4 regions of the Marinobacterium maritimum genome follow, and region 2 is predicted to be linked to each of the others. Evidence: predicted binding sites of a transcription regulator. Region 2 holds the regulator's gene; each other region holds the start of a gene.
What was found. Region 2 encodes sigma-54, which starts transcription at its own class of promoters, with help from an activator protein. Its sites were predicted from a motif close to TGGCACNNNNNTTGCTNT; they were not measured.
Positions count from the first base shown of each region.

Region 1: a site for sigma-54 is predicted at 6,731-6,748, ahead of flgB (flagellar basal body rod protein FlgB). Genes of this name have one in related genera too.
Region 3: a site for sigma-54 is predicted at 6,534-6,551, ahead of flgF (flagellar basal-body rod protein FlgF). Genes of this name have one in related genera too.
Region 4: a site for sigma-54 is predicted at 2,015-2,032, ahead of ABD013_RS09520 (phenol hydroxylase subunit). Genes of this name have one in related genera too.

Region 1 covers NZ_BAAAET010000002.1:101,826-109,769, forward strand. Annotated here, with positions in the region: gene ABD013_RS06840 (SDR family NAD(P)-dependent oxidoreductase) at 1-807, shown strand, start outside; gene ABD013_RS06845 (acetyl-CoA C-acyltransferase) at 909-2,090, shown strand; tRNA gene ABD013_RS06850 (tRNA-Arg) at 2,952-3,028, opposite strand; gene ABD013_RS06855 (flagella synthesis protein FlgN) at 3,073-3,570, opposite strand; gene flgM (flagellar biosynthesis anti-sigma factor FlgM) at 3,579-3,893, opposite strand; gene flgA (flagellar basal body P-ring formation chaperone FlgA) at 4,023-4,763, opposite strand; gene ABD013_RS06870 (chemotaxis protein) at 4,792-5,730, shown strand; gene ABD013_RS06875 (CheR family methyltransferase) at 5,745-6,584, shown strand; gene flgB (flagellar basal body rod protein FlgB) at 6,800-7,198, shown strand; gene flgC (flagellar basal body rod protein FlgC) at 7,201-7,635, shown strand; gene ABD013_RS06890 (flagellar hook capping FlgD N-terminal domain-containing protein) at 7,657-7,944, shown strand, end outside.
Region 2 covers NZ_BAAAET010000002.1:261,605-269,548, reverse strand. Annotated here, with positions in the region: gene lptB (LPS export ABC transporter ATP-binding protein) at 1-569, shown strand, start outside; gene ABD013_RS07620 (RNA polymerase factor sigma-54) at 618-2,126, shown strand; gene hpf (ribosome hibernation-promoting factor, HPF/YfiA family) at 2,180-2,470, shown strand; gene ABD013_RS07610 (PTS sugar transporter subunit IIA) at 2,492-2,953, shown strand; gene rapZ (RNase adapter RapZ) at 2,955-3,839, shown strand; gene ABD013_RS07600 (HPr family phosphocarrier protein) at 3,832-4,101, shown strand; gene mgtE (magnesium transporter) at 4,170-5,519, shown strand; gene yjgA (ribosome biogenesis factor YjgA) at 5,531-6,049, shown strand; gene ABD013_RS07585 (YhdP family phospholipid transporter) at 6,052-7,944, opposite strand, start outside.
Region 3 covers NZ_BAAAET010000002.1:110,955-118,898, reverse strand. Annotated here, with positions in the region: gene flgK (flagellar hook-associated protein FlgK) at 1-1,999, opposite strand, end outside; gene flgJ (flagellar assembly peptidoglycan hydrolase FlgJ) at 2,064-3,122, opposite strand; gene ABD013_RS06915 (flagellar basal body P-ring protein FlgI) at 3,122-4,222, opposite strand; gene flgH (flagellar basal body L-ring protein FlgH) at 4,233-4,898, opposite strand; gene flgG (flagellar basal-body rod protein FlgG) at 4,935-5,720, opposite strand; gene flgF (flagellar basal-body rod protein FlgF) at 5,743-6,486, opposite strand; gene ABD013_RS06895 (flagellar hook-basal body complex protein) at 6,604-7,944, opposite strand, start outside.
Region 4 covers NZ_BAAAET010000002.1:680,740-688,683, forward strand. Annotated here, with positions in the region: gene ABD013_RS09515 (sigma 54-interacting transcriptional regulator) at 1-1,676, opposite strand, end outside; gene ABD013_RS09520 (phenol hydroxylase subunit) at 2,072-2,383, shown strand; gene ABD013_RS09525 (aromatic/alkene monooxygenase hydroxylase subunit beta) at 2,411-3,394, shown strand; gene ABD013_RS09530 (MmoB/DmpM family protein) at 3,431-3,700, shown strand; gene ABD013_RS09535 (aromatic/alkene/methane monooxygenase hydroxylase/oxygenase subunit alpha) at 3,717-5,219, shown strand; gene ABD013_RS09540 (phenol hydroxylase subunit P4) at 5,302-5,664, shown strand; gene ABD013_RS09545 (NADH:ubiquinone reductase (Na(+)-transporting) subunit F) at 5,676-6,737, shown strand; gene ABD013_RS09550 (2Fe-2S iron-sulfur cluster-binding protein) at 6,907-7,272, shown strand; gene ABD013_RS09555 (catechol 2,3-dioxygenase) at 7,296-7,944, shown strand, end outside.

The DNA of each region.
Region 1 (7,944 bases), 160 kb from region 2:
GATCTTGGGGGCGCACGCGATGGCATGGGGCAGTCTTCTGAGGCTGCCCGTGAGGTCGTGCGGCTGATTGAAGAGCGCGGTGGTGAGGCTTTTGCTCATGGCGCCAACGTAGCCAAGTTTGATGAAGTTGAAGAGATGGTTGAACAGGCGCTGGAGAAGTGGGGGCGCGTGGACATCCTCATCAACAATGCCGGGATACTGCGTGATAAGTCATTTGCCAAGATGAGTGTGGAAGACTTTCAGCAGGTGGTCGATGTTCATTTGATGGGTACGTTTAATTGCACTAAAGCGGTTTGGGAGATTATGCGTGCGCAAAACTACGGTCGTATTGTGATGACCACGTCTTCCAGCGGCATGTATGGCAACTTCGGCCAAACGAACTACGGTTCCGCCAAAATGGCTGTGCTTGGACTGATGAACACCTTGGTGCTTGAAGGTATCAAGAACGATATTCGTGTCAACGCGTTGGCGCCAACGGCCAGTACGCGAATGACTGAAGACCTGATGCCCGAGCACGTGCAAAAAATGTTAACGCCTGAAGCGGTCACCGCCGGAGCACTGACACTGTGTCACGATGATGCGCCTAACCGCATGATTCTTTGCGCGGGAGCCGGAGGTTATGCCAGCACCCGGATATTTGAAACTGACGGTATATACCTGCCAGTGGATCAGCAAACACCAGAACAGGTGTGGGCTCATTTCGACCAAATTAACGACACAACGCAGCAAGAGCCGCTCGACTCAGCTGTTTTGCAGACAGAGAAGTTCCTGACGAAAGCGGCAGCACACCTGTCTGCACAAAAGTAAGTCAGAACGAACGTTGTTTTGCACCGGCAGACTCAACATTAAATGTATAGATAGACGGCATCAGCTGTGGCTGGTGCTGCACATTATTAGGTGGAAAGACCATGAGAGAAGCGGTCATTGTTTCAGTTGCACGTACCCCGATCGGTAAAGCGTACCGTGGGGCCTTTAATAACCTTGAAGCCCCGTCGTTGGCTTCCCATGCCGTTCAGGCCGCCGTGGAACGTGCTGGGATTGATCCAGCAGAGATTGAAGATTGTGTCTTTGGTGCGGCTTTGCAGCAAGGCACCCAGAGTATGAACCTGGGACGTCAGGTTGCTTTAGCTTCCGGCTTGCCGGTATCGGTGGCCGGTATGACCATGGACCGGCAGTGCGCCTCAGGCTTGATGGCAATAGCCACCGGTGCAAAGCAGATTGTGGTCGATGGCATGCCTGTATTGATTGCTGGTGGCTGTGAGTCCATAAGCCTGGTGCAAAATGAGCGCCTGAACCTGCACCGCATGGCTGACCCCAAGGTATTGGGGCATGCCCCGGCGATTCATATGCCGATGCTGGATACAGCTGAAGTGGTTGCTAAGCGTTATGGCATCTCCCGCGAGACTCAAGATGCCTATGCGGTGTTATCTCAACAGCGTACTGCCGCCGCGCAAGAGGCCGGTCGTTTTGATGATGAAATCATCCCGGTGACAGCGGTGATGAAAGTGAAGAACCGGGACACCGGAGAGATGACCGATCAGGAAGTGACGCTGACACGGGACGAGGGAAATCGGCCCCAGACCACACTGGAAAGCTTAGCCGGGCTAGACGCGGTGCGCGATGGTGGCTGTGTCACTGGCGGCAACGCCTCGCAGCTGTCGGACGGTGCCGCAGCCGTGGTGATGATGGATCGCAAGCTGGCAGAGCAGCGTAACCTTGAGCCACTGGGCGCCTATCGTGGCATGGTCGTAGCCGGTTGTGAGCCCAATGAAATGGGTATCGGACCGATCTTCGCTATTCCAAAGTTGCTTGAGCGCCACGGATTGAGCATGGACGATATCGGCCTGTGGGAACTGAACGAAGCCTTTGCTGTACAGGTGGTTTATTGTGCCGATAAGTTGGGGATCCCAGCGGATCGCTTGAATGTTAACGGTGGTGCGATTTCCATTGGTCATCCATACGGTATGAGCGGTGCGCGGATGGTGATGCACGCACTAATTGAAGGCAAGCGCCGCGGTGTGAAATACGTGATCATCACCATGTGCATTGGTGGTGGTCAAGGGGCTGCAGGCCTATTTGAAGTGCTGTGATGATACCGGGGGCCTGCGATGCAGGCCTTTCTGAATCCCCAGTAGTTTCTTCACACCTCCCAGTCATGGAAAGTGTTTTCAAGAGAGGTGCAAATGAGCAGCAATCGCCTCCCGAAAAGTTCACAGTCGAAGCGGTCAACCAGGTCACTGATCGCGGTTTCAGAGTCGCTGATGTGGCAATACGACTTGGTCTCACTACCCAAAGCCTTTAGGCCTGGATCAAGTAGTACGGCCCAGCTCAGCAGAGTACCGGAGCAAAGAAGATGAGCAGGTAAAGATCAAGCGGAAAAAGAAATAGCGGAAGCCGGTTCCCGAAGTACTTTGTTTGTGAACAAAGCCGCTTTACTTTGCAAGCGGGTCAACGAAAAGTCACACGTTCATAAAATCTCAGCGCGACCAAGTATGGTGCCGTCAGTTGTGTCGAGCTCTGGGGAACACAGGAGTGGTTTCTATGCTTTGCTGAAACAGCTGAAGTTACAGAGAGGGAAACGATGATCATCTGTTGGGATGATTAGGTGTGAATACCGTCACAACACACTCATTGTGCCATGCTTGGTTGAGTGTGGCAGAGATTATGGCATTTTGGTTTGTCCACACTCACAATCAAAGTGCAACGGCCAGCAGCTCTCGACAGTGGCAAAGGTTATGATAGCCCTATACTTTTATTCTCCGCATAAGAAGGTTGGAACATTTTTTCTATCAGGTGGAGCTACTTCTGGTAGTGCTCACTGGGAGTTGGTTGAAAATATTGCAAAGCCAAGCAAAGGTAAAACCTTGGTGCGCACCTTGGTGCACTTTGCGTTTTTGGCTGTTTTTGCTGGACTGAATCGTCCTGGAAAGGCCATAAGTCATTGAAAGAAATGGCGCCCCAGGCAGGACTCTAACCTGCGACCTGCCCCTTAGGAGGGGGCTGCTCTATACAACTGAGCTACTGAGGCACTGTGAAAGCGGGAAGAATTCTAACGTCAAGACGATGTTTTGACTAGGCTTTGCCGAGACTGCGCTGGCCTTCGTAACGACCCTTGTCGCCTTTCTGGTTGTAAATACTGTTGCCCCGGGCGTGTCCCTGCAGGATTGCAAGCAGCTGATCAGTATTTTGCTTATTGCGCAGCAGGACCTGTTCATTACGCTGGTTGAGAAGCCTGATTTTTTCAAGGGCGGCTTCCAGTTGCTGCCAGCCATCGTTCAGGCGGGTGTTGTCTGGAGCCGGCAAGCGGGCAATGAGATCAAGTACCGCAACGCGGTCGTGACTGATGCCCAGCTGGTCGAGCAGGGCGTTACGTTCACGGATGTTGTGATCGATCGCCAGCAGGCACTCGTGCTTGTCGCGATTGCTTTGCTGCAGACGTTCGAGGTCACGTTTCTGCAAGGCCTGAAGTTCGCTATCCAGAAGCCCCTGCAGGTTTAACAACAGTTCGATACTCTGATGGATCAGAGTATCGAAACGGTTCGTGATGTCCGGGGGCAGGTTGGCAGTCATTCAGCGGTTCAGTCCAGCAGCTTGTCAAATTGCAGCATACGTTCGGCAATGCGTTCATTGTCGATTTTATAGCTGCCATCCTCGATGGCGGCCTTTATCTGGGCGACTCGGTCGGTGTCGATATCGGAGCTGCCCTGAGCATTTTCCGAGCGCTGGAGTGCCTGGGCAGTATCGCTGATACGGACGGTATCGCTCTGCCCTGACGGTGTGCTCTGTACGGCCGAAGCCTCTGCACGCGGAGCTTGGTCGGCTGCCTGCTCGTTGACTTTGCCGCGGTTACCAGCCGTTTGCACGGAAGATAGGCCGGGAAAATCGATAGCCATGTTCAATTACCTCGCAATCAGTTCTATGCAAGGGTATCGGGCGCCTTGGCAAAAACTTTAAACTTTTTTGTCAATGATCAATAAACGCTCACAGTATAACGGAAAGGACGGATAGCGGCGAATATGGGGTCAGGGAACCTGCACCCGGCCCGAAGCAGTCACCCGAGCGCGAACCTTGATCCCTGAGCGGTTGTTGGTGACATCGATAGTCTCACCGATACGGCCGTTTTCTTGGGCGGTACCTTCCGTCCTGATCAGCACACCGCCACGCCGGGCTTCGATGGTGACCGCGTCGCCACGGCTGATGGCGTTGGCCTGGGTCAGCATACGCGGAGTGATGACGGTGTCGGCGCTGATGCTGATGCGGGCCAGGTGTCCGCTGACATCCTGCTGGCGCTGGAAATAGTCTCCCCTTAGTGATGAGATATCCTGCTCGCGCAGCTGCAGCATGCTGGCACGAATGCGACTACCCTTGATGATCGGGTTGGCAGCCATGACGACGGGCTTGAATACCTGGGCCTGACCGGTCACGAACAGGCTCCAGCGAGGCTGGTTGCAGCCCACTTTGGCTGTGATGCGGGATCCGCTGTGAAAGGGCAGGTCCACGCTCAATGGGTGGCCGCAGGGGGGGAAGTCCAGTTGCCGGTTGATCGGGTTCAGCTGCACCTCGGTGCGGCTGTCTGGCACTTTGTCACCAAAGTGTTGTTTAATGGCTGCAGTTACCTGTTGCCTGATCTGGGTCGATGTATTGTCGGCTCGTGCCGAAAAGGGGTGCATTAATGCGCCGGTTATGGCAAAAACAGCGGCAACAGATGTTAAAGTATGTGTATTCACGCGGGCGTCCTGGCGAAAAGGCCGGGATGAACTCATCGTTAGTGACCTCGGGGTTGGTTAGATCATGTCAGGGATCCTGGATACTGTAAACCTGCGTACGCAGATGGTAGGGCAGAACCGTTTGGAACTGCTGCTGTTCGGACTGGAAACCAGTCAGAAATACGGCATCAACGTGTTCAAGGTGCGAGAAGTACTGCAGTGTCCCGAGCTGACCGAAGTGCCGCGCCAGACATCGGCGATCAAGGGGATGGCCCATATCAGAGGCGAGACCATCCCGGTACTCGACCTGTCCGAGGCGATCGGTCGTCGCCCCATTCCGGAGGAGGATCTGCCAAAGACGTTCCTCATTGTGGCCGAGTATAACCGTCGCACACTGGCATTCATGGTGCGCAAGGTTGATCGTATCCTGAATACCCAGTGGGACCAGATCATGGCGCCGCCGAAAGAGATCGGTAACGAGAATTACCTGACGGCGGTGTTCGAGTACGAGAACAAGCTGGTTGAGATTCTGGATGTAGAACAGATCCTGGCCGATCTATACCCCATGGCAACCGACGTTAGCGATGAAGTGGCTACTACGGAAGTGCGCGAAAAGGCCCGCGAGCACAATGTCCTGATCGTCGATGACTCCGCCGTGGCACGCAAGCAGATGCAGCGCAGCCTGGAGGATCTCGGTGTCAAGGTGTCGGTGGCCAACAACGGCCGTCAGGCACTGGATCTGCTGAAGGAGTTGCTGGACAAGGATATCGATGTCGAAGAACTGTTCCTGATGGTGATCTCCGATATCGAGATGCCGGAAATGGACGGCTATACCCTGACCTCGATGATCCGCGAGGATCAGCGCATGTCCGGCCTGCATGTGGTGCTGCACACTTCGCTCAGTGGCGGTTTCAACGTGTCCATGGTGAAAAAGGTTGGGGCCGATGGTTTCCTGGCCAAGTTCAACCCCAATGAACTGGCCGGTGTCGTGGTCAATCGCATTCGCCAGATTGAGCAGGGATAAGGGAGCAGGACTGAGTGACTAGCGGGTTCAGTATTACGCCGGAGGAGTTCCGGGAGTTCAGCAGTTTTCTGGAAAAAAACTGCGGGATTCTGCTGGCGGAGCACAAGCAGTATCTGGTGCAGAGCCGGCTCGGCAAGATCATGCAGCAGCAGGAGTGCAAGAACCTGAGGGATCTGGTGACACGCCTCAACCGCCCGGGTGGTGGTCTGCTCAAGGAGCAGGTGATCGATGCCATGACCACCAACGAAACGCTCTGGTTCCGTGATGTTCACCCCTACGAAATTCTGAAGGAACGGTTACTGCCTGAGCTTAAGGACGGCAATCGTTTCCAGAAACTGCGCATCTGGTCGGCAGCCTGCTCGACCGGCCAGGAGCCTTACTCGATCAGCATGGTGATCGACGAATTCAAGCAGTCCAGCCCGGGCGCCTTTTCGTCCGGCGAAGAGATTCTGGCGACCGATATCTCCTCCACCGTGCTGGATCAGGCGCGTCGTGGCGAATACGAAATGCTGGCGCTGGGGCGCGGGCTGTCGCAGGAGCGTCTGCACAAGTATTTTGAGTCCCTGCCCAGCGGCAGCTGGACCATCAATGGCAAGATCAAGAGTCGGGTACGCTTTCAGAGTCTGAACCTGCTGGGGCCTTACAGTGCCCTGGGTCAGTTTGACCTGATCTTCTGTCGCAACGTGCTGATCTATTTCTCTTCCGATGTGAAGCTGGAGATTCTGCGCAAGATGCATCGTCAGCTGCGTCCCGGTGGCTACCTGCTGCTGGGGGCTTCGGAGTCCCTCTCCGGTCTGTCCGACCTCTACAAGATGATCCACTGCCGGCCCGGCATCATCTACCAGGCCATCTGACCACGTCTGATACTGATCCGAGCGGCAAGACATGGTTTGGCCTTGCCGCTTTTGCCGGTATGGCCTTGCCGCTTTCTTCTCAGCCTCCGTTCCACCGTTCCCCTGAACCCCAGGTAACACCGGCTATAGCTCCGATTCTCTGAAACTGGCATGTGACTTGCATTCTCTATGGCAAAGCACGTGCGCAAGCATATTCTGGTTTTCGGGAGAGGTAGATGGCGATCAATTTTGATACCGCGTTGGGCGTTCACGATGATGCACTGGCGTTACGTGCCCGTCGTGCCGAAGTGCTGGCCAATAACATCGCCAATGCCGATACCCCCAACTACAAGGCCCGTGATCTGGATTTTGCCGCCGTGCTGGCAGGTCAGGCGGGTGAATACGAGTTGCCGGTAACGCAGACGGAACATGCTCATCAGAACGAGTTTCTGGAGCCGGATATGGCGGCAGACTTGCTGTTCCGTACGCCGCACCAGCCGTCCGTGGATGGTAATACGGTCGAATTGCAGGAAGAGATGGCGCGCTACAGTGATAACGCCATCCGCTATCAGGCATCGTTCCAGTTCCTGAACAGCAAGTTCAAGGGGCTGACCACTGCGATCAAGGGTGAATAAGCATGTCATTGAGTAACGTATTCAATATTGCCGGTTCGGCCATGACTGCACAGACCGTGCGTCTGAATACCACTGCCAGCAATCTGGCCAACGCCGAGAGCGTCAGCTCCAGCGAAGGCGAGACTTACCGTGCCCGCAAGCCGGTATTTTCGGTCAAGTCGATCGAGCCCGAGCAGCTGCCGGAGGAATACCGTTCGCTGATCCCGGGGCAGGGTGTCCAGGTGGATGAAGTGGTCGAAAGTGACGCGCCATTGCGCATGGCTTACGAGCCCAACCATCCAATGGCGGACGAAAATGGTTACGTCTGGTACCCCAACGTCAATGTGGTGGAGGAGATGGCTGACATGATTTCAGCGTCCCGCTCCTTCCAGATCAACGCCGATATTATGAATACGGCCAAACAGATGCTGCAGCGTACGTTAACGCTGGGGCAATAAGGCCGTTGAGAGGATAGCGCCATGAGTAATGTAAACGGCGTCGGCAGTAGCAACGTTTATGAACAGATCAATCAGCTGAACAAAAGCCAGTCCACGCAGACAGACGGCATGTCGCAGGACCGGGAAATGTTCATGAAGCTGTTGATTGCTCAGTTGCAGAACCAGGATCCGACCAGTCCAGCGGATACCTCCGACTTCATGCAGCAGATGTCCACGCTTAGCAACGTGGAGAGTATTCAGAATTTGGCCAGCACCATGGAAACCATGAGCAGCACCCTGATCAGTAGTCAGGCGGCGCTGCAGGCGTCC
Region 2 (7,944 bases):
TCAACGCCGATCATGGCCAAATTCGCATCGACCAGGATGATGTCACCCGGCTGCCGATGCATGAGCGTGCTCGCCGCGGCATCGGCTACCTGCCTCAGGAAGCCTCGGTATTTCGCAAGCTCAGTGTGCGCGATAACCTGATGGCGATTCTGGAAACCCGCAAGGAGCTGTCAGCCAGTCAGCGCGATACGCTACTGGAAGAGCTGCTGGAAGAGTTCCATATCACCCATCTGCGCGACAGCCTCGGCATGGCACTGTCCGGCGGTGAGCGCCGTCGCGTTGAGATCGCTCGCGCGCTGGCCACCGAGCCTGACTTCATTCTGTTGGACGAACCGTTCGCCGGCGTCGATCCCATCTCGGTCAGTGACATCAAGCAGACGATCCGGCACTTGCAGTCCCGCAATATCGGCATTCTGATCACCGATCACAATGTGCGAGAGACCCTTGATATCTGCGAGCGAGCCTATATCGTCAGTGAAGGGGGCATCCTGGCCCAAGGCAGCCCGCAGGACATCCTCAACAACGAGCAGGTCCGCCGCGCGTATCTGGGCGAGCAGTTCGCCCTCTAAGCGCCGCAGCATGTCTACTCCCAACTCGGTCAACCCGGCAGTTTGCATATGAAGCAGTCGTTACAACTCAAGATCGGCCAGCAGCTGACAATGACGCCGCAGCTGCAGCAGGCGATTCGCCTGCTGCAGCTCTCCACTCTGGATCTGCAGCAGGAAATTCAGGAAGCGCTGGACAGCAACCCCCTGTTGGAAGTGGATGAGGAACAGGAAACGGCGGAGGCCGAAGCCGAAAAGCAGGACACCAGTGCCGAACAGGACAGCTCCCGCGATAGCGAGCAGCCGGCCGCGACCGAGGACCAGGATAGCTGGGAAGACAGCGGCGAGGATGGCTGGAACGAGCAGATTCCCACCGAACTGGCGACCGACAGCCAGTGGGACGACACTTTCCAGCATCAGAGCTCGCCCGGCCCCGAACGCGACAGTGACTGGGATCCAGGTGACAACGACAGCACCGAGGATGATCTTCAGGATCACCTGCTGTGGCAGCTGAACCTGACCCCGATGAGTGACAACGACCGCATGGTGGCCCTCGCCCTGATCGATGCGGTCGATGCCGACGGCTACCTGCGCACCAGTGTCGACGAGGTACTGGAGCATTTCCAGCAGAGCGAGCCCGAACGTTTCTCTGACTGCGACACTGACGAGATCGAAGCGGTGCTGCACCGAGTGCAGCAGTTCGACCCAGCCGGCGTCTGCGCCCGCGACCTCAGCGAATGCCTGCAGTTGCAGCTGCGCCAACTGCCCGAGGACACCCCACTGCTCAACGATGCCGTACGCCTGGTACGCGACCATCTGAACCTGCTTGGCAGCCACGATTATCGCACCCTGATGCGCCGCTTGCGTCTCAAGGAAGACAGCCTGCAGCAGGTGATCAGTCTGATCCAGAGCCTGAACCCCAAGCCCGGCACCCTGATCAGCTCGGAGCCACCCGAATACGTCATCCCCGACGTGATCGTGCGCAAGATCCAGGGGCAGTGGAACGTCAGTCTCAACACCGACGCCTCGCCGCGTCTGAAGATCAACACCCAGTATGCCGACCTGATTCGACGGGCCGACAACAGCGCCGACAACACCTACCTGAAGAACCACCTGCAGGAAGCTCGCTGGTTCCTCAAAAGCCTGCTCAGCCGCAATGAAACGCTGCTCAAGGTGTCCACCGAGATCGTCGCGCGCCAGATCGACTTTTTCGAGGAGGGTGAAGAAGGCATGAAACCGATGGTACTGCACGACATCGCCGAAGCGGTCGACATGCACGAATCCACCATTTCGCGCGTGACCACACAGAAGTACATGCATACGCCACGCGGCATCTTTGAACTCAAGTACTTCTTCTCCAGTCACGTCAGCACGTCCGATGGCGGCGCCGCCTCTTCCACGGCGATTCGGGCGCTGATCAAGAAACTGGTCAACAATGAAAATACGGCCAAGCCACTCAGTGACAACAAGATCGCTCAGCTGTTAAAAGAACAGGGAATCAATGTCGCCAGACGCACCGTTGCAAAATATCGTGAAGCGATGAACATTCCGCCTTCTAATGAGCGCAAGCGTCTGGTTTAATGGGAATGGAAAGGCACGCTGTAAGAACGTGTCCATGACGAGGAGAAAAACCTATGCAGATCAACATCACTGGCCACCACGTCGAACTGACAGGCGCTCTGGACGAGTACGTACGTACCAAGTTTGACCGCCTGGAACGTCACTTCGATAACATCACTAATGCACAGGTCACACTCAGTGTTGAGAAGCAGCGCCAGACAGCTGAAGCCAACATCCACCTGGCTGGCGGTGAAGTCTTTGCGGCACACCAGCATGACGACATGTATGCTGCAATTGATGGTATGGTCGACAAGCTGGATCGCCAGATCATCAAGCACAAAGAAAAAATCAAATCCCACAAATAACCGGTAGCAGCACGTCACGACATGCAACTATCAGAACTGCTGACCCCCTCTCTCACGCTCTGCCATGTGGATGTGGTCAGCAAGAAGCGTGTTCTCGAACTCGCCAGTCAAACGATTGCTGAGCAATTGAATGGCCCGGCCGCTGAAGATATCTTCAGCGGCCTTATCAATCGCGAGCGCCTTGGCAGTACCGGTATCGGTGAAGGCGTCGCTATTCCACACTGTCGCATGGCCGGTGTTGACCGAGCGGTCGGCATGCTGATGACCCTGGCCTCCCCGATCGACTTCGATGCCATCGACAACCGCCCGGTTGACCTGGTCTGCCTGTTGCTGGTCCCCGAACAGGGTGCCGAGGAACACCTGCAGACACTGGCAGGCCTGGCGGAACTGTTCAATCACTCGGAAACACGTGAAGCTCTGCGCGCCTGCGAAGACTCCGAGAGTCTGCTCAAACGCGTTCAGGGCCTGTGTCAGGGGCAATAGAATGCGTCTGGTGGTCCTCAGCGGCCGTTCCGGATCCGGCAAGAGTACCGCCCTGCAGGCACTTGAGGATGTCGGTTTCTACTGCATCGACAACCTGCCGGCACTGCTGCTGCCGGAGCTGATCCGCCTGATGCTGGCCGAATCCCGGCCCGCCCAGGCGATCGCCGTCAGCATTGATGCCCGCAACCTGCCCAGCAATCTGGTACGCTTCCCTGAAGTGATGCAGCAACTGCGCCAGCTGCCGGGACTGACCGCGGAAACGCTTTTTCTTGATGCCGGCGAAGCGACCCTGTTGCGCCGTTACAACGCCACCCGTCGCCGCCATCCGCTGACCGACAACGACCAGAGCCTGCAGCAGGCAATCCGTACCGAGCGCGAGCTGCTGGAGCCGATTGCCAACCTGGCCGACCTGCGTATCGACACCACCCGTCTCTCTCTGTATGAACTCCGGGACGAGGTAAAACTGCGTGTCGCCGGGCGTAGCGAACAGAGCCTGTCATTGCAGCTCGAATCCTTTGGCTTCAAACACGGTGTACCGCTTGATGTCGACTTTACCTTCGATGTCCGCTCGCTGCCCAATCCCTACTGGGTACCGGACCTGCGCCGTTTCAACGGACGCGATCAGCCGGTAATCGACTTCCTGTCTCAGTCGGACGAAGTTGCCGAGATGGTCGCGGATATCCGCAGCTTTGTGCACAAGTGGCTGCCCCGCTTCAAGGCCAACAACCGCAGCTATATCACCATCGGCATCGGCTGCACCGGGGGCCAACACCGTTCAGTTTATGTTGCCGAGCAACTGGCTGGTTATTTCCGCGCGCATATGGATAATGTTCAGGTGCTGCACCGTGAACTGAGTCAGCCTGCCGCGGGACCCCAACATGATTGAAAAGCGACTGACCATTATCAACAAGCTGGGGCTGCATGCCCGGGCCGCCGCCAAGCTGGTCACCACCGCCAGTCAATTCCAGTCAGACATCCGTATCACCCGTGACAGCCGTGAAATCGACGGCAAAAGCATCATGTCCGTAATGATGCTGGCCGCCAGCAAGGGCACCGAGCTGCAATTGAGCGCGCATGGCGAGGATGAACAGGCTGCCCTGGAGGCCCTCGAAGCCCTGATCAACAATCGCTTTGACGAGCCGGAATAAAAGATTCCTCTGTACAGTTTGCTGTACCTTGCCGCACCACCCGTACTGTTCCTGAGTGAGACCTGCCGATGAGTCAGCCGGAAACGCCCTCCAATCTGGAAACCCTCAGCGCCGCCCTGGAAGTCGGTGAGCTGCAGCAACTCAGGTTCATGCTCAACAAGGGCCTGCGACCCGCCGAAGTTGCTCACCTGCTTGAGAAGACGCCGCCGCGTGAACGCCAGATTCTGTGGAATCTGCTCAACCAGGAACTGGAAGGCGAGGTGCTGCAATACCTGGGGGACGACGCCCAGGCCGAAATCCTGAGCCGCATGGAAGCGTCCGAGGTACTGGCGATCACTGAATCGCTGGAAACGGACGATATGGCCGACATCCTGCAGCAGCTGCCCGAACGGGTGATGAAAGAGCTGCTGAAAATCATGGACCGGGAGAACCGTGAGCGGGTTGAGCAGGTTCTGTCATTCCCGGAGGACACTGCGGGCGGCCTGATGAACACCGACACGGTGACCATCCGCCCCGACATCACTGCCGAGACCGTGCTGCGCTATCTGCGCCGGCACAAGGAGATCCCGGAAACCACCGACACCCTGTTCGTTGTCAGCCGCAAGGGTTCCTATATCGGCGTACTGCCGCTGACCCGACTGCTGACCACCGACCCGGATGTACTGGTCCGCGAAATCATGAATACGGACGTCGACGCCATTACCGCCGACACGCCGGACGAGGAAGTCGCTCGCCTGTTCGAACAGCTGGACCTGATCTCCGCCCCCGTGACCGATGAATCCGGCCAGCTGCTGGGCCGTATCACCATCGATGACGTGGTGGACGTGATCCGCGAGGATGCCGACCACTCATTGATGAGCATGGCCGGCCTCGACGAGGACGAGGATACTTTCGCACCGATCATGAAGACCACCCGGCGGCGTGCCGTCTGGCTCGGCATCAACCTGATCACCGCCTTCATCGCTTCCGCCGTGATCGGCCTGTTCGAGGATACCATCGACAAGGTGGTCGCCCTGGCCGTTCTGATGCCAATCGTCGCCTCCATGGGCGGCATCGCCGGCAGCCAGACCCTGACACTGGTCATCCGCGGCCAGGCACTGGGCCATGTGGAACGCTCCAACATTGGCTGGCTGTTTAACCGCGAACTGGTTGTCGGCGCACTCAACGGCCTGCTCTGGGCGCTGGTGGTCGCACTGGTTGCAGTCCTCTGGTTCCAGGACATGACCGTCGGCATCGTCATCGCCCTGGCGATCGTGATCAACCTGGTTGCCGGCGCCATGGCCGGCACTTTGCTGCCGATGATACTAAAATCAGTGGGAATCGACCCGGCTCTGGCCGGCAGCGTCCTGCTGACCACCATTACCGACGTTGTTGGCTTTTTCGCCTTTCTGGGCCTGGCAACGCTGTTTTTTGCTTGATGGACACTGATATGACCGACTTTGACTCGCAACATAATGATGACATCGATGACCTGCCACCCAGCCGGTCCCAGCTCAAGCGCGATGCCGAAGAGCTGCAGCAACTGGGCAAGCGGATGACCGAGCTGCGCCCGGACCAGCAGGAAAAGCTGCCGATCGGCGACCAGCTGCGTGCCGCGATCGAGGAGTACGCCCGCATCAAGGCCAACGGCGCCAAACGCCGCCACCTGCAGTATATCGGCAAGCTGATGCGCACCGCCGATGCCGACGCCATTCGCGAGGCTGTTGATCGTTTCGACTCCGCCAGCGCGGCACACAACCAGCTGTTCCACGAGATGGAGCGCTGGCGCGAGCGCCTGATCGACGGTGACAACGCCGACCTCCAGGGTTTCATTGAGCAGCACCCGAATGCCGACATCCAGCATTTGCGCCAGCTGGTCCGCAATGCCCAACGCGAACGTCAGCGTGAACAGGCTCCCGCGCAGGCACGCAAGCTGTTCCGCTACATCCGCGAACTCTACGAGGCCTGAGGCTAGCCTTCCGAACCGCCGGCCTGCAGCTCCATCTGCGGGTCGTCCCAGTGGCCGGTCAGCCGATATTTGAGGGTACTGAAACGCTCCAGCTTGTCACCGATAAGCTTGTCAATGACGAACACCGCTCCGGCCACCTGAGGCGCCCCCAACAGAATCGCCGCCAGTGGCGCATTACTGGTAATCGGCAGCGTCACCTCTACGGTGTTGTCGAGCTGCTCGGCCGCCAGATCTACTCGCCCAGTCAGGGTCATGTTGGCCGAAGGCCCTTCCATCCGCAGCGGCTCCAGTGTTGTCGCCACTCCGTTTTCGATACGGTAATGGCCACTGATGCTGTCAAAGCTGACCCCCTTCTTGAGCAGATCACTGAAATCCAGACGCAAACGGCGAGCGATGGAGTTGAAATTCAGAATGCCGAATATTCGCAGGATATTGGTGCTGTCTGCCGTTTCGATCAGCCGCGTCTCTGCCGTACTGAACTGGAATTCACCGTCGAGCTGCGCCAGATCAAACTGCCAGGGGGCATCGGGCCATTGCAACTGCAGCATGGCTTCAACCTGTTTGGTTTCCATCACCCGCCCATGCCCCCAGCTTTTCAGCAAGCGCCCCAGGTCTTCACCAGCCAGTTTCAGGGTCACCGCGGTATTACTCTCTTCCCCCTGCACCCAGTCCGCCTCACCACGTACCACCATCTGCTCAGGGTAAGCCTCCAGTTCACGAATCCGCAGGCGCCCCGGTTCAGGCTGCAGGGCAAACTTCCATTCACCCAGCGGTTTCTGGGCAAACCATAGATCCTTGATCCGCACCCGAGTTGCCGGCAACTGCCCGCTGAAGTGATCGGCGACAGAAGGCCTGGCCGGTGCTGCACTGTCGGCTGCTTTCTGTGCAGGCATCAGGGCATCCAGTTGCAGGTGAGTCAGATTCAGCAGCAACGGCTGCTCCGACGTTGCCGACACCACCTCCCCGCTCAGCTGCGGGTGTTCCAGTTTGAAGCGCAAGGGAGCCTCGGCAGCAGCACTCGCCGTCACGTTCAGTGGCGCTATGCCATCAGCCGGCAGTTGCAGCGCCAGTGACTCTACCGCCACCTCGGGGGCAAGCTTCAACGCCAGCGTCAGCGGCGCACGCTGATCGGCAGATTTGGCCAGAATCCCCGGCAGCTCCAGCGCGACGCCCTCAAGACCGGAACGAATCTCAAGCCGGGGACAGCTAGCCTCGGCACAGACTTCCAGCTGAGCCTGCCAAGGCGCTGTCCCTTCAGTCAGGGCCAGCGCCGGCATCTGCAGCCATTGCTGCAGCCGCGCCATGTCTGAGCGCCCCTGAAGCTCGATACGGTAACGATTTTGCCCGGTGGTAATGCTGGCACTGACCGGCTGATCGAGAAAACGCCCCTGCAACTCGTCAGCACTCAACCCTGTACGGCTATTGTAACGCAGCGTCCCCTTGATCCCGGTAACACTCAGATTGCCGCCCTGCCCCTCAAGCCGGGTATCCTGAAGCCTCACCGTCAGATCAACACCAGGAGGTGATCGATCCTGCAGCGGTACGCTCAAACCCAGCCGGCTCTGTGCCTTGCCGGCGCCCAGCGACCAGTCCTGAACCGAAGGCCCCAGCACGTCGGCCAGCGGCGTTTCTTTCAACACCTGATCCAGGTCCCCCACCGGCCCCACGAGTTCGGCCTCGACCTGCAACTGACGCTCGCCAGGGGGCAGATAGGCCCAGCCAGAGGGGATATCACTGTTGAGCAACCGCGCCCGGTTGATATTGATCGCCACCCCGGCATCGCGCACCAGCACGAACAGGTCGGCATCCTCGACCGCCGGCCAGCCCGGCTGATAGGCCAGCTGCCCCTCGGCCACATCGAAAAACAGCTGCACCACCGGCGCACGCGGGGTGTC
Region 3 (7,944 bases), 150 kb from region 2:
TGTCGAACATGGTTTGATAGGCCGAGATGATCTGGGCAGCGGCCGAGTATGCCTGCTGGTACTGCACCAGACGCGCCGCTTCCTCATCCAGGTTGACACCGGCCACACTCTGCAGCGCATCTTCGCTGGAGATCTTCACAGCCCTGCTGGCGGTATAGGCGACTTCCGCATTACTCGCCTGGGTACCAACCTTGGCCAGCATCTGGCCGTAGGTATCCTGATAGCTGAAGCCGTTGACGAGGCGCTTGTCCTGCAAATCGGACATGGCCAAGGCATTGCTGTTGTCCGAGTAGCCATCGGTGTTGAATTCGATGGTAAAGCGATCACCCGGCTCCGGCTGGTTTTCCAGTACCACCTCGTAACCATCGGTCTCAAAGGTAATCGGCTCACCTGCCGTATAGGGCAGGTTTTCCATTCCGGTCATTGCCACAGGGTTATCCGGATCACGGTTGTCATACACGGTATAGGTGATCTGCCCGGTGGCGTCCGGAGCATTGAACACGATTTCCAGCGGCAGGATTGCATCCCCGGCACGTAACGGAGAGGTATCCTCGGCATTGGTGATCGTGATGGACGTCACTTCCGCATTACCGCTGTTCGACGTTGCCGGTTCCACTCTCAAGGGCGACGCCAGCGCCAGCATTTTCGGGTTGGTCAGCTCTGCATCCATCAACTGGGCACCGGTACGGGTCGGCTGTATAAGGTAGCTGTCCCCTGTGGCCTTGTTCCCCTTAAGCGTAAACGTCATACCGTCCATGCTGACCTGGAGCGTACCGTTAACCGTGTCCTCGAAATAGACCGGAGTATTCCCGGCCTGCTCGGCAGCCAGCAGGTCCGCGCTGGAGGTCACCACATTCATGTCATCGAGGTTGAACTTCGCGCCATCACTGAGCCGCGTGACCCTGTAGGTATCGATCCCGGTCACATCAAACCGATAGTCACTACCGGTCAGTTCCTCAACGTTGTAAAAGTCGACGCGGGTCGAAACCCCTTTACTTTCGTTGTCGGCATGCGCCGTGACCTGGCCCGTTTTAATCGGCGCAAACAGGTCCTGACCCATCTCGCCATTGAGATCCATCCCCTTGCGGTGCTGCTGGTTCATCGTTTCAGAGAACACGATCGCCAGACGACCGATTTCACTGATGGTCGGCTGCAGAACATTGTCACGATATTGCACCAAACCGCCAATCGCACCACTGCCAAGCTGATTGGTGACCCGTGCTTCCACACCGCTGGCATTGGACATGAAAATATCGATCTGGGTGGGGTCTGCTGCACTGTTGCGCACATCGAGCTTGGCAGCGCTGTTACCGATCACCAGTGGCTGCCCCGTCCCCATCGTCACGTTGTAGGTGACGCCGTCCTGTGAAGTGACATTGGCGGTGACGTATCCAGACAGCTGCTTGACCAGCAGATCGCGCTCATCCTGCAAGCTATTGGAGTTCTGGCCTGCGGCTTCCAATTTCCCGATCTGCACGTTCAACGATGCAATGTTTTCGGTGATCGAGTTGACGCTATCCACCATACTGCGAATCTCGGTGTTAACCAGATCCGACTGACTGCGCAGCTTACTGTCAAAACTGTTGAACGAGTTGGCGAGCGAGTCAGCCTCTGCCAGAAACAGTTCTCGGTTGGCGATAAACAGAGGATCGTCAACCACCTGCTGCAGCGATGCGAAATAGCTGTCCATCGAGGTAGATAGGCTAGTAGCATCCGACACCAACAGGCTATCGAGCTGGGCAATCTTCTGGCTATACGCTTCGTTACTGCTGAAAGTAGAGGTATCGGCCCAAACCTGCCTGACCATAAACATATCGGTCATGCGTTTGATATCGGTGACTTCAACCCCAAGCACAGGCGGCTGCTGGGTGCTCATTTGTACGGTCTGGCGGGTATAACCTTCCGTATTCACGTTGGCGATGTTCTGACCAACGTAGGACAGTGCCGTCTGGTTGGCATTGAGCGCCTGAACACCAATACTAAGGATACTTGAACTCATTTTTACTCTCCCAGACGGCCCTATTGCGCCCGTTTGACTCTATTCCGTTTGTATCGGCTCTAACTCAACTTTCTTGAGCCCTGCGCCCCAAACCGGCCAAGAGTTCACCATTGAAAATCCGCTCGATCTTGCTGGCATACTCAGGGTCGGTGGCGTAGCCGGCGTTATGCAGCTCTCGCACGAACCGGCTCGGGTCTGTGCCGCTTTCCAGCGCCTGCTGATAGCGAGAGTTGCTGCGCAGAAAATCGACGTAATCATTGAAGCTGTCCGCGTAACTGTCATAGGCCCGGAAACGCGCCTGCTCTTTCTCGGGCACGCCGCCGCGGTATTCCAGCGTTTGCACCTGTACCGCCTCGCCCTGCCAACGGCTATCCGCCTTGATATTGAACAGGTTACGGCTGCTCTGACCACTGGCCGCATCTCGGGTCACAAACTTGCCCCAGCCGGTCTCCAGTGCGGCCTGCGCCAGCAGCACCGAAGGGTTTACCCCCAGCACCTCGGCGGCCTTTTCCGCCAGTGGCAGCAGCTGCTCGATAAACTGATCCGGAGATTCGAAACGTGCCGGCAGCGCTTCATCGCCCGCGCCTTCATCAGTAGCGCCCTTGGCCGCGACGCCCTCGACGTCCTCGGCGACCCGTTCATCAGTCACGGACGAAGCGTCAGCGACCGGTGCGCTGTAAGGGAGACCTGCCGGCTGGGTCACCGGCCCACTGACCAGTGCCCGGTTCAGCATCTGCTCGGTCAACGAACGATCCTGCAGGTCATCGTCACCATCCGTATCCGCCCGGGGCACCGCATCCAGCTTCTGGCTCAGCTGCTTGACGATAATGTCGGCCAGTCCGATGCTGTCCTTTTTCGACAGGTCCAGCGTCAGCTGCTGGTCGAACATCTCCTGGTAGAACTTGACGTCACTGGAGTTGAACGGGCTGTCGGTGGCGAGCACATCGTTGGCCTGGCGCATGGTCTTGAGCATCATGTTCATGAACAGCTGCTCAAACTCCTGTGCCACACCCTTGAGCGCGGCCCGCTCGTCCGTTTGCGCCTGCCCTTTCAGCTTTTGCAGCTGATTCAGATCGGTAAACAGACTGGGCGAGGACGGGTCGAATCCACTCTTGATCGCCATCAGATCACCACCAGTTCCGCTTTCAGGGCACCAGCCTGCTTGAGTGCTTCGAGAATCGCCATCAGGTCACCCGGTGCGGCACCGACCTGATTGACCGCCTCAACGATATCGCTGAGTGTGGCGCCCGGTGCAAATTCAAACATGCGACCTGAGCCTTCTTCGATTTCGATATCGCTGCGCGGCGAGACGACCGTCTGGCCACCGCCCAATACATTGGGCTGAGACACATCCAGGTTCTCGCTGATCGCTACGGTCAGACCACCATGAGTAATCGCCACCGGCGACACACGTACATTCTGGCCAATGATGATGGTGCCGGTACGCGAGTTAATGATGACCTTGGCCACCTCCTGTCCCGGGTCCACCTCAAGGTTTTCCAGTACGGACAGGAAAGAGACCCGCTGTGACGGGTCGCGCGGTGCACGCACACGGATGGACGCGGCATCCAGCGCCATCGCCATCTCCGGCCCCAGCAGACTGTTGATCTGCTCGGCGACGCGACGTGCAGTGGTGAAGTCCGGCTGGTTCAGGTTAAACATCAGACTGTCACCCTGGGCGAAGGCGTTGGGCACGGTGCGCTCGACGGTGGCACCGTTGGGGATGCGGCCCACGCTGGGCACGTTGAGCGACAAACGCGAGCCGTCATTGCCTTCGACACCAAAGCCGGACACCACCAGATTGCCCTGAGCGATGGCGTAGACATTGCCGTCAGCGCCTTTCAGCGGCGCCATCAGCAGACTGCCGCCACGCAGGCTCTTGGCATCGCCAATGGTGGATACGGTGATATCGATGGTCTGGCCCGGCTTGGAAAAAGGCGGCAGTTCGGCATGGATGGCGACCGCCGCGATGTTCTTGGATTTGGGGTCAACATTGGCCGGGATTGCGACGCCAAAGTTGTTGAGCATGTTGCGAAAGGTCTGCGAGGTAAAGCTGGTCTTGTCACCGGTACCGTCAAGACCGACCACCAAACCATAGCCGACCAACTGGTTGGCACGCACACCCGCCACGCTGGCAATATCCTTGATCCGCTCCGCCTGTGCCGGCAGTGTTGCCAGTATGGCGACCAGCGACAGAAGCATCAATTGCAGCAGTTTAGCCATCGGTGTTACCTCAGAAAGGCCACAGGGGGCTGATAAAGAAGCGTGTCAGCCATCCCATCACATTGGAGTCATGAGTCGCCCCGGTGCCACTGTAGGTGATACGGGCATCGGCCAGGCGCGTGGATTCAACGGTATTGTCCGGCCCTACATCCTGCTTGCGCACCAGGCCACTGATGCGGATGTACTCGTCGCCCTGATTCAGCGTCAGCCATTTTTCACCGCGTACCAACAGGGTGCCGTTGGGCAAAACCTGATGCACGGTGACGGTAATGTTGCCGTTGAGGCTGTTACTCATGTCGGAGCTGCCTTCGCCATCAAAGGCCGAGTTGGAACTCATTGAAGCACTCAGCGGATTACCAAACACGCTCAGGTCACGTCCCAACACATTGGGCGCACCGATCGACATATCGTTGCTCTTGTCCACGGTGGTAGACGCTGTCTTGGACGACTGGGTACGTTCGGTCAATACCACGGTGATGATGTCACCAACCCGATGAGCACGGCCATCGCTGTACAGATCCATGCTGGTCGCGGCGTGATAGATAGACCCGGTTACCGGCTGGGGATGCTGCATCTGCGCAGGCTGAATCGGCGCATAATAGGGATTATCCGGCTTGGGCGCCTTGTTGACGCAGCCGGTAAGAATCACCGCTGCCGCCACTACCAGAGTCCGCATACCCGCTCTCATCGTTATCATCCCCTGCTCAACTCATTACAGCTGCTGGCTGACGTAGCCCAGCATCTCGTCCGCGGTCGAGATGACCTTGGAGTTCATCTCGTAGGCCCGCTGGGTGGTGATCATGTCCACCAGTTCTTCCACGGCATTAACATTGGAACCTTCCAGCATGCCCTGCTTCAGGATGCCGCGCCCCTCTTCACCGGCGACACCGACAATGGGTGCACCACTGGCAGCGGTTTCAATGAACAGGTTCTGACCGATCGCCTGCAACCCCTGAGGATTGACGAAATCCGCCAGTTCCAGCTGGCCCAGTTCCTGTGGGTTAGGGTCACCTGCGACCGTAACAGTAACCGTGCCATCATTACCCACCGAGAAGTTGGTCACTTCACCCGGCAGGGTAATGGCGGGTTCGATCAGATAGCCTTCAGACGTCACCAGCCTGCTTTCACCGTCCAGGTGCAGCTCTCCATTGCGGGTGTAAGCAATATCCCCATTGGGCTGCTGCACCTGCAGGAAACCACGACCGTTGATGGCAACATCAAATGTCTGATTGGTAATCTGCATATCCCCGGTATGGAACTGCTTCTGAGTGCCAACGGTGCGCACACCACTGCCCAGCTGAAGCCCGGAGGGCAGCTGTGAGTCTTCCCCGGTTGCCGCACCGGGCTGACGGCGAATCTGGTAGAGCAGATCTTCAAACTCCAGCCGGTCTTTCTTGAAGCCGACCGTACTGACGTTGGCCAGGTTGTTGGAAATAACCTTGAGCTGGGTATCCTGAGCGCTCAGGCCGGTTTTGGCGACGTGCAAGGCACCGTGCATCGTTAAGACTCCTTAAGCGTTATCAGCTCATCTGCAAAATTTTGGCGGCCGCGGATGAGTTTTCCTCGGCGGTTTTCATCATCTTGACCTGCATCTCGAACTGGCGGGACAGGCTGATCATCGCGGTCAGGTCAGACACCGCGTTGACATTGCTCGCTTCCAGATAACCGGAGCGAACCTGCACATCCAGCGCCTGCGGCAGGGGCACATCGTTATCGGTGTGCATGAAACCATCCCGCCCCTTGAACAGCTCACCCTCCTGCGGACGAACCAGCTTGAGCTGATCTACCAGCGCGACCTCGGCGGCATTCTCGCCCAACGGGCGGATGGTGATGGTGCCATCGTTGGCGATGAAAATATTCTCCGCCGGCGGGATGACGATCGGAATACCGCCATTGCCCAGCACCGGCAAACCACTGCCAGTCACCAGTTGATTGGCGGCATTGATCTGCAGCCCGCCATTGCGGGTATACACCTCGCTACCGTCCGGACCTCGCACGGCAAGCCAGCCGTCACCTTCGACGGCAATATCCAGATCACGACCGGTCTGCATCAGCGTGCCGCTTTCCAGATTGGTCCCGGGGCGCTCGCTCATGGAGTACACGCGAGACTCAAAACCATCGCCCAGCACCCGCATGGCGCGGGCCTGCTCAAGATCGCTCTTGAAGGCGGTCGTGGTGGCATTGGCCAGGTTATTGGCATGCACCTGTTGCGCCAGCATGTTTTCGCGTGCGCCGGTCATGGCGACATAGAGAACCTTGTCCATCAACTGCTCCGGTAAAGGCTTGCCGTTTCAGATTATCTGCAGTGATTTAAGCAAGGGTTGTGCCACAAACGAAAAAGCCGGGCATAAAGCCCGGCCTGGAAGATGAAAACCGCCTGATCAGATCTGCAGGATCGCCTGTGTCACGGTATTCAGCGTTTCCAGCGTCTTGGAGTTCGCCTGGAAGTTGCGCTGACCTTCAATCAGTTTCACCAGTTCGGCCGACAGATCCACATTGGACTGTTCGAGCGCCGCAGAGCGCAGGGTACCGTTCAAACCGGTACCCGGCGGGTTCACAATCGCGTTACCAGACGACAGGGTCGCAATCCACTCGGTATTGCCATTGGGCTGCAGACCATCCTGGTTCTCAAATGTGGCAACCGCCACCAGGCCCAGGTTAGCGCGCTGACCATTACTGTAGCTGGCAACCATTTCACCGGTCTCAGCAAAGCTGACACCGATCAGGTCACCTTTGGTATAGCCGTCCTGAGACTGACTTTTAACGATAGATTCAGAGGCGAACTGGCTGGAACCGGAAATATCCAACTGAACGCCCGCCAACTGGTCGACATCAGAGTCCAACACACTGTCATCCGGGTTAGCCGGATCTGCGCCCAGAATCGTAATTCGTGGTGCCAGCCCGCTGGAGCTTACATCCTCTCCATTGACCTTCTCCAGAATACCGGTGGTAGAGTTGAAGTTGATCATGATAGGACCAACCTCACTGCTGGACGTGCTGTTAGAACCCGGATCCGGCATCTTACCGAGATCCAACTGCTCGGTATCGTTGAGGAAGGCATAGGTCCGGTAGGCCCCGACGAACGAGTTGTCGCCCTGACTGGTTTCCCACGCATACTGAGTTGTCGTGGTCACATTCGAGTTCGCCACGAAGAGGGCGTTACCAGACCCCGCATCCAGACCGGAATTGATGGAGACCCCGATGAATGACTGATCACCCGTTTCCGACTTCCAGGTAATTTCGATGCGCGGCTCACCATCATCGGTGATGAATTCCACACTTTCGATATCCGGGTTAAGGTCCTTGATGTCCTGCTCTGCGCCATCGATCAGCTCGCCGAATCCCGACAGGCTGGTTTCGACGGGAACGACGATTTCCTTACCACCTACGTTGATGACCGTCTCTTGAGTCAGGCCGGTGGTCGGATCGAACACGGCCGCACCGGTGTTCAGGTAGATCGACTGAACCTCGCTGGCACTGCGCTCGGAGTCCTGAGTCGCCAGCTGATTGGTCAGATCAACACCACCCGCTGTGACGACCGGGTCACCATACTGGGAATATTCCGCATGGAGTTCAAAGACCAAGCGGCCATTCGTATTGTCATAGAACACCGAGTCCGGATCGATACGCGAATCCCCACTGTTAGCATCCGCCAGCGCCGCCTTGGCATCAGCAGTCAACGGAATATATGCATTACCGTTAATATCAACCTCTACCGACGC
Region 4 (7,944 bases), 420 kb from region 2:
GGGCGCGTCATGCCAAGCAGTCGGGCGGCTTGGGACACATTACCGTCAGCGCGCTCCATGGCACTGCGGATCAGCTGCTCCTCCATCTGCTCAAGGCTGAACTCATCGTTGAGCAGCTGTTCGCACAGCTCCGACTGGGACAGGCCGTCCTGCGGCTGGCTATTGGCGATTTGCTGTGCCAGCACCCCTTGACGGTTGATGCTATTGAGCGGATGGGTCGGCTCAGACAGTGACGGGAAAAATGCATCAAGGTCGATGGTGTGGTTGTTATCGGTGAGAATTACTCCACGCTCGATCATATTTTCCAGTTCGCGGATATTGCCGGGCCACTTGTAGTGCATCAGCGCCTGAGTTGCCTTGTCCGATACGCCCAGGGTGCGTTTGTTGTAGAGCGTGTGGTACTTCTTCAGGAAGTGGCTAACCAGCAGGGGAATATCTTCCGTTCGGTCACGCAAGGGCGGAATGTGTACCGGGTAGACATTGAGCCGGAAGAAGAGGTCAGCACGGAACTTGCCATCGCTGACTGCCTGTTCCAGGTCCTCGTTGGCAGCTGCGACGACGCGGACATCAATGCGCCGGGTGCGGGTATCCCCGACACGCTCCATCTCGCTTTCCTGCAGTACCCGCAGCAGGCTTGCCTGGGCACGGGGGGACAGTTCGACCACCTCATCGAGGAAAATGGTACCGCCGTTGGCGCGCTCGAACTTGCCCTCCCGTGACTGGGTTGCGCCGGTAAAGGCACCCTTTTCAACACCGAACAGTTCGGCCTCAATCAGGTCGGGTGGAATGCAGGCGCAGTTGACGGCCACGAACGGCTTGTCGGCCCGGTCAGAGCTTTGGTGGAGTCCCTTGGCGACGACTTCCTTGCCGACACCGGTTTCGCCCTGAAGCAGAACGGTGACCCGGCTGGTGGAGGCGCGCCTGATCATCTGACAGACATTCTTGAAAGCGCCGGACTGGCCAACGGAGTTGAACAGCAGGTCTTCGCTATGATCGCTGTTGCGGAAGTTGTTCTTCAGCTCACTGAGCTCGCTTTGCAGGCTGAACAGCTCGTCGGCAATGGGGTCGGGCAGCAGGTAACGTTCCAGCTCGGCCTGGTCTTCCCACTCATCGGCAGGGCGGCCGACAATATGGCAGTGGTCGTGTCCCATACCGGCACACTGGGTCTCCTTGAAGATGATGTTTCGGCCCATAAAGTAGGTGGTATAGCCGCTGGCATAGCCGATCAGCGTCCAGCAGATCGGCTCGTCGGCAGGGCCGAAATCCTGCAGATGAACGTCTGCTTCGTAGGAGTCGAACCAGTCAAACTCTGCATGGAAATGGCCGCTATCTATATCCAAATCCAGGGAAACAGGCTTTACGTTAACCATTCCCTTGATGCAGTGCAGCTGCGGCCCGACAAAGAAGGCATCTTTCTTCGACATGTCCGGACGGATCTTGTCGACCAGTTCGGCATCTTTCCAGCCTGAGTGATAACCAAAGCGCATCAGGAAGCCCTTGGCTCTCTCGACTCCCAGTGTCTGAACCAGCTCCTTGCGCAACAGTCCCATCACACTTGAATGGATTAGCAGCATACGTTGCTCATTGAGCCAGACCTTTCCCTGGTCGCTCTCAAAGCGGATCTGGGACAGCAGATCACTGCTGCCCGGAAACTCGAGTGATTGCGTGTTAGCCATAGTTTTTTTTATACCGGCTGTTGGCGGTGTTTGTTCATTGAGTGGACGGCAGGTCCGCCTTTTATTGTTGAAACATTTCGCCTTGGTTTGGAAGGGAAAGCATTCAGCATACACCCAAAGTCTTATGACACTCCAGCGGTTAAAAAATAGCCGCTCTGATCATTTGATCAAAAAAATATCCGGTTTTTTTACCATTTGATCAGGTGATAAAAAATCCCGATCGACCAAATGCAACTCTTTGTTGCGCATTTTGATCCGTGGTTTTTGTTTTTTTATTCTTTGAAAATCAACGCCTTAGGGTTTTATTTCAAATCACAGTCCCCTGTTGAGTCACGATTTGGCATGCCTGTTGCTGTTGTACTGGGTGAACATGCGTTGATGAGCAGAGGATAACAATGACAAAACTCTCACAGCACAAAAGCAACGATGACCTGCCCAAGCGGCAGAGCTTTGATCGCTTGACGAAATATATCCGGGTACGCAGCGAGCCGGATGCCCGCTTTGTCGAATTCGATTTTGCCATTGGTGATCCCTCCCTGTTCGTCGAGCTGGTGATGCCCAAGGGGGCTTTTGAGGCCTTCTGCAATGCCAACGACGTTGTGCCCATGACTGAAGAACAGATCCGTGCTGTCGACGCCGAGATGGAAAAGTGGCGCTACGGCGAGGAGACGCTGATGTCGCACAACCACAACCGAGCTTCCGAATAACAACAACTGCAGCCTGGGAAGAGTTCCATGACCATTGAGATCAAAACCGCCACGCTGGAACCGGTCCGCAATACCTACGCCAACGTAGAGCGTCGCTTCGGCGACAAGCCGGCGACCCGCTATCAGGAGGCAACCTATGACCTCCAGTCCGAAACCAATTTTCATTACCGCCCGCTGTGGCAGCCGGAGCTGGAGCTGAACGATCCGCGCCGTACCTCCATCGTGATGAGCGACTGGTACGCGTTCAAGGATCCGCGCCAGTTCTACTACGGTGCCTACGTGCAACAGCGCGCCAAGATGCAGGAAGTGGCCGAAAGCAACTATGCCTTCTTCGAGAAGCGGGATCTGGCCCGTTTCCTCAGTGACGAGGTGCGTGCTCAGGTGATCCGCTTCCTGGTGCCGCTGCGCCATGTCGAGCACACCGCCAACCTGAACAACATGTATGGCACGGCCTACGGTTTTGGTACCGCGATTACACAGGCGCTGCTGTTCAATGGCATGGACCGTCTGGGCATGGCTCAGTATCTGTCGCGTATCGGTTTGATCCTTGATGGAAATTCAGGCGATGCCCTGGCCGAAGCCAAGCAGCAGTGGCTGGAAGCGGATATCTGGCAGGGACTTCGTGCCCTGTGCGAGGAAACGCTGGTGACCGAGGACTGGTTCGAAGTGATGCTGGCGCAAAACCTGGTGATGGATGCCCTGGTGACGGATCTGGTCTATCGCCAGTTCGACCAGAAGTTGAGTGAAGCGGGTGCCCAGGATATCGCCATGCTGACCGAGTTCATGCAGTTGTGGAATAAGGACGCCATCCGCTGGATGGATTCTGTGCTGAAGACCGCGGCTGCCGAGTCGGATGAAAACCAGGCGCTGCTGAAACAGTGGATCGAGAAATGGCGTGGCAAGGCTGCTGAAGCGCTGGCGCCGCTGGCCGAGGCGATGCTCGGTGCTGAGGCCCTCAACGAGGCGCTGGCACAGCTGGACAAGCGGGTCGCCAAAGCAGGCATCAAATAACCATCCGGCATCACATAACAACAAGGAATCCGAGCCATGTCCAAAGTTTATATCGCACTGCAGGATAACGATGAATCCCGCTACATCGTCGAAGCAATCGAGGAAGACAACCCCGAGTCAACCGTGATCCACATGCCCGCCATGATCCGCATCGAAGCCGAGAATTTCCTGGCGGTGAAGCGTGAAACCGTGGAAGAGAAGATGGGCCGCGACTGGGACGTGCAGGAGCTGCACGTCAACCTGATCACCCTCGGTGGCAACGTGGACGAAGACGACGATCAGCTGACGCTGACCTGGAACGAATAACAATAAGGTGAACCCGATGGCAGCCAAGAAACTCAACATCAAAGATAAATACCGCCTGTTGACCCGTGATCTGGACTGGGAGTTCTCCTATCAGGATCGCAACAAGGCGTTCCCGTTCGAGGAGTTCGAAGGGATCAAGATTACCGACTGGTCCAAGTGGGAAGACCCCTTCCGCCTGACCATGGACGCCTACTGGAAGTACCAGGCCGAGAAGGAGCGCAAGCTCTACGCGATTTTCGATGCCTTTGCTCAGAACAATGGTCAGCTGAACATCTCCGATCCGCGTTATGTCAACGCGTTGAAGATCTTTCTGACCGGCGTTTCGCCGCTGGAATACCAGGCGTTCCAGGGCTTTGCCCACACCGGCCGTCAGTTCGGCGGCGTCGGTGCCCGCGTCGCCTGCCAGATGCAGTCGATCGATGAGCTGCGTCACGTGCAGACGCAGGTTCACGCCATGAGCCACTACAACAAGTTCTTCGACGGCCTGCAGGACTGGTCGCACATGCACGACCGCGTCTGGTACCTGTCCGTGCCCAAGTCGTTCTTCAACGATGCCCGTGCCGCCGGCCCGTTCGAATTCATGGTGGCGATCGGCTTCAGCTTCGAATATGTGCTGACCAACCTGCTGTTTGTACCCTTCATGTCCGGTGCCGCCTACAACGGCGACATGGCGACGGTAACCTTCGGTTTCTCCGCCCAGTCCGACGAAGCGCGTCACATGACCCTGGGTCTGGAAGTGATCAAGTTCCTCCTCGAGCAGCATGAAGACAATGTGCCGATCGTGCAGAAGTGGATCGACAAGTGGTTCTGGCGCGGCACCCGTCTGCTCACCATCGTTTCGATGATGATGGACTACATGCTGCCCAACAAGGTGATGAGCTGGAAAGAGGCCTGGGAGGTCTACTTCGAGGAGGCCGGCGGCGCCCTGTTCAAGGACCTGGCGCGCTACGGCATCCGCATGCCGAAGTATGCCGATATCATCGAAAAGGAAAAAGAGCACGTTTCGCATCAGGCCTGGTGGACCTTCTACACCCATGGTCATGCGGCCGGTTTCCACACCTGGATCCCGACTGACGAAGAGCTGGATTGGCTGAGCGAGAAGTACCCGGAAACCTTCGACAAGTACTACCGTCCGCGCTGGGAACTGGCCAAGGAGATGGAAGCCAAGGGTGAGCGTTTCTACACCAAGGCACTGCCGCAGCTGTGCACTACCTGCCAGATCCCTATGCTGTTCACCGAAATGGATAACCCGACTCAGATCAGTTACCGCGACTCTATCTACAAGGGTGATCGCTATCACTTCTGTTCCGATGGCTGCAAGGACATCTTCGACGACGAGCCGGAGAAGTTCGTTCAGTCCTGGCTGCCGGTGCACCAGATTTTCCAGGGCAACTGCGGTGGTCCGGGTGTCGAGGACATCCTGCGCGACTACTACCAGATGAATGTCGGTGTGGACAACATGGACATCAAGGGTTCGCCGGACGAAGAGCGGTGGAAGAAGTGGAAAGGGGTAGCTTAAGCCCCCGTTTTTCACCTGACACCCGGAACAATTCAAGAGAGGGGCTGACCGCTGGTCGGCCCCGGATCTGAGGATAAGAATAATGCCAGTACAAGCCATTACGCCGGATTACACCGGCGACATCAAAGACCGTTTGGAAAACTTCCACGGCAACCAGGTCGTATATGTGGGCTGGGACCATCACCTGATGTTCTGTGCCGCTTTTGCCTACCCGCTGCCGCCGGAAACGCCTTTCCGTGCCTTGATTGAAAATGTGATGCCGGAAGGTTTCTCACTGCATCCCGAGTGGGACCAGATCGATTGGTCGAACACCACCTGGCTGCTGGACGGCGAACCGTTCGAACCGCAGCTGGATGTGTCGCTCAAGGATCAGGGTATCGGCCACAAATCCCTGTTGCGCTTCCAGACCCCGGATCTCAAGGGTTACAAGAGCGCCGGAGTCTGAGGAGAGTAGTCATGAGTTACGAAGTGACCGTAGAACCGACCGGTGATGTGATCGAAGTGGATGAAGGGCAGACCATTCTGGATGCCGCCTTGCGCCAGGGTGTCTGGTTGCCCTTCGCCTGTGGTCATGGCACCTGTGCCACCTGCAAGGTGCAGGTGCTGGAGGGCGATGCCGACGTGGGCAACGCCTCTCCCTTCGCGCTGATGGACATGGAGCGTGACGAGGGCAAGGTGCTGGCCTGCTGCGCCATGCCGGAGTCCGACATGGTAATCGAGGCCGATATCGACGTGGATCCCGACTTTGCCGGCTATCCGGTACGCGACTTCGTCGGCACCGTGACCGATATCGTCGAGCTGTCGCCGACCATCAAGGGAATCACCTTCGAACTGGACGACGACATGGAGTTCCAGGCCGGCCAGTACATCAACCTGCGTATTCCCGGTGTTGAAGGCACCCGAGCCTTCTCCATTGCCAACAAGCCGTCCGACAGCCGCACGCTGGAACTGCATGTGCGCCTGGTACCGAACGGCGCCGGTACCACCTGGCTGCATGAAACCCTGCAGGTGGGCGATACCCTGGATGTATCCGGTCCCTACGGTCAGTTCTTTGTACGCAAGTCCGACGAACAAGGCGCGATCTTTATCGCTGGCGGCTCGGGGCTGTCCAGCCCTCAGTCGATGATCCTCGATATGCTGGAGGAAGGGGACAAGCGCGAGATCTACCTGTTCCAGGGTGCGCGCAATGTGGCCGAACTGTACAACCGCGAACTGTTCGAAGCGCTGGATCGTGAGCATGACAACTTTCACTACATTCCGGCATTGAACGAGCCGCTGGAAGAGGAGCAGTGGGACGGTTTCAAGGGCTTCGTTCATGAAGCCGCGATCAAGTACTTCGATAATCGTTTCAGTGGCCACAAGGCCTACCTGTGCGGGCCGCCACCGATGATCGACGCCGCGATCACAGCCCTGATGCAGGGGCGTCTTTTCGAACGCGACATCCATATGGAACGCTTCCTGACCGCCGCTGACGGCGCCGAGGAGCAGACCCGGTCGGCATTGTTTAAGCGAATTTAAGGTTAAGAGGATCTGAGTTTAAACGGATCTGAACCAGCGACGGCGGCGGTGGCAACGTCCGCATTCGGGATTACATGTTCCCACCGCAGCCGCTGGCAGGCCCCGCCTGAATGTCTGATGATCGGGTAGAGCCGATGCCCGGGACCCGGGCAGAAAAAGAGGTCGCGTCATGAATAACAATAATCAAACGCACCCCGATGCGGAGGTGCCGACAGTTCATCACATCGCGCTCGACGAGAACGATTCAGGTTTTCGAGCCAGTCCGGATGTCAGCGTGCTGGTAGCGATGGAGCGGGCCGGGCAGCAGCTGATACCGGTTGGCTGCCGCGGCGGCGGTTGCGGCAAGTGCCGAATTCGCGTTTTGCAGGGGAATTACTTCAGTAAACGGATGAGCCGTGCCTGGATTTCGCCGCAACAGGAGGCTGAAGGCACGGTGCTGGCCTGCCGGGTATTCGCCCGCAGTGATCTTGTGATTGAACCAGACCCGCCCGAAATCGGCACCAGCTGCCACACGGCGGATCGAACCGACGGCTAATAGAACAATAAAAGGTGAAGAGCATGAAAAAAGGTGTAATGCGTCCTGGCCATGTACAGATTCGTGTGCTGGATATGGATGAAGCCCTGAAGCACTATGTGGACCTGCTGGGCCTGATCGAGATGGACCGTGACGACCAGGGACGTGTCTACCTGAAAGGCTGGACCGAGGTCGACAAGTTCTCGGTGGTGCTGCGTGAAGCCGACCAGCCAGGGATGGACTTCATGGGGTTCAAGTGCCTGGATGAAGACACGCTGGACCGCCTGCACGAGGAACTGGTCGCTTTCGGCTGCGCCGTGGATGTTATTCCCGAGGGTGAGCTCAAGGACTGTGGTCGCCGTCTGCGCTTCACGGCTCCCAGCGGGCATGATTTCGAACTGTATGCGACCAAACAGCAGACCGGTAAATGGGGCCTGTCTGACCGCAACCCGGAAGCCTGGCCGCGCGGTCTGCAGGGTATGAAAGCGACGCGCTTCGACCACTGCCTGCTGTATGGCACCAACCTGGATAAAACTCTTGAACTGTTCCGCGATGTGCTCGGCTTTGACCTGGCAGAGCAGGTCGTCACGCCGGATGGCACGCGCGTGGCGCAGTTCCTGACAGCCAGCATGAAGGCTCACGATGTGGCGTTCATCGATCATCCGGAACCGGGCAAGTTCCACCACGCGTCCT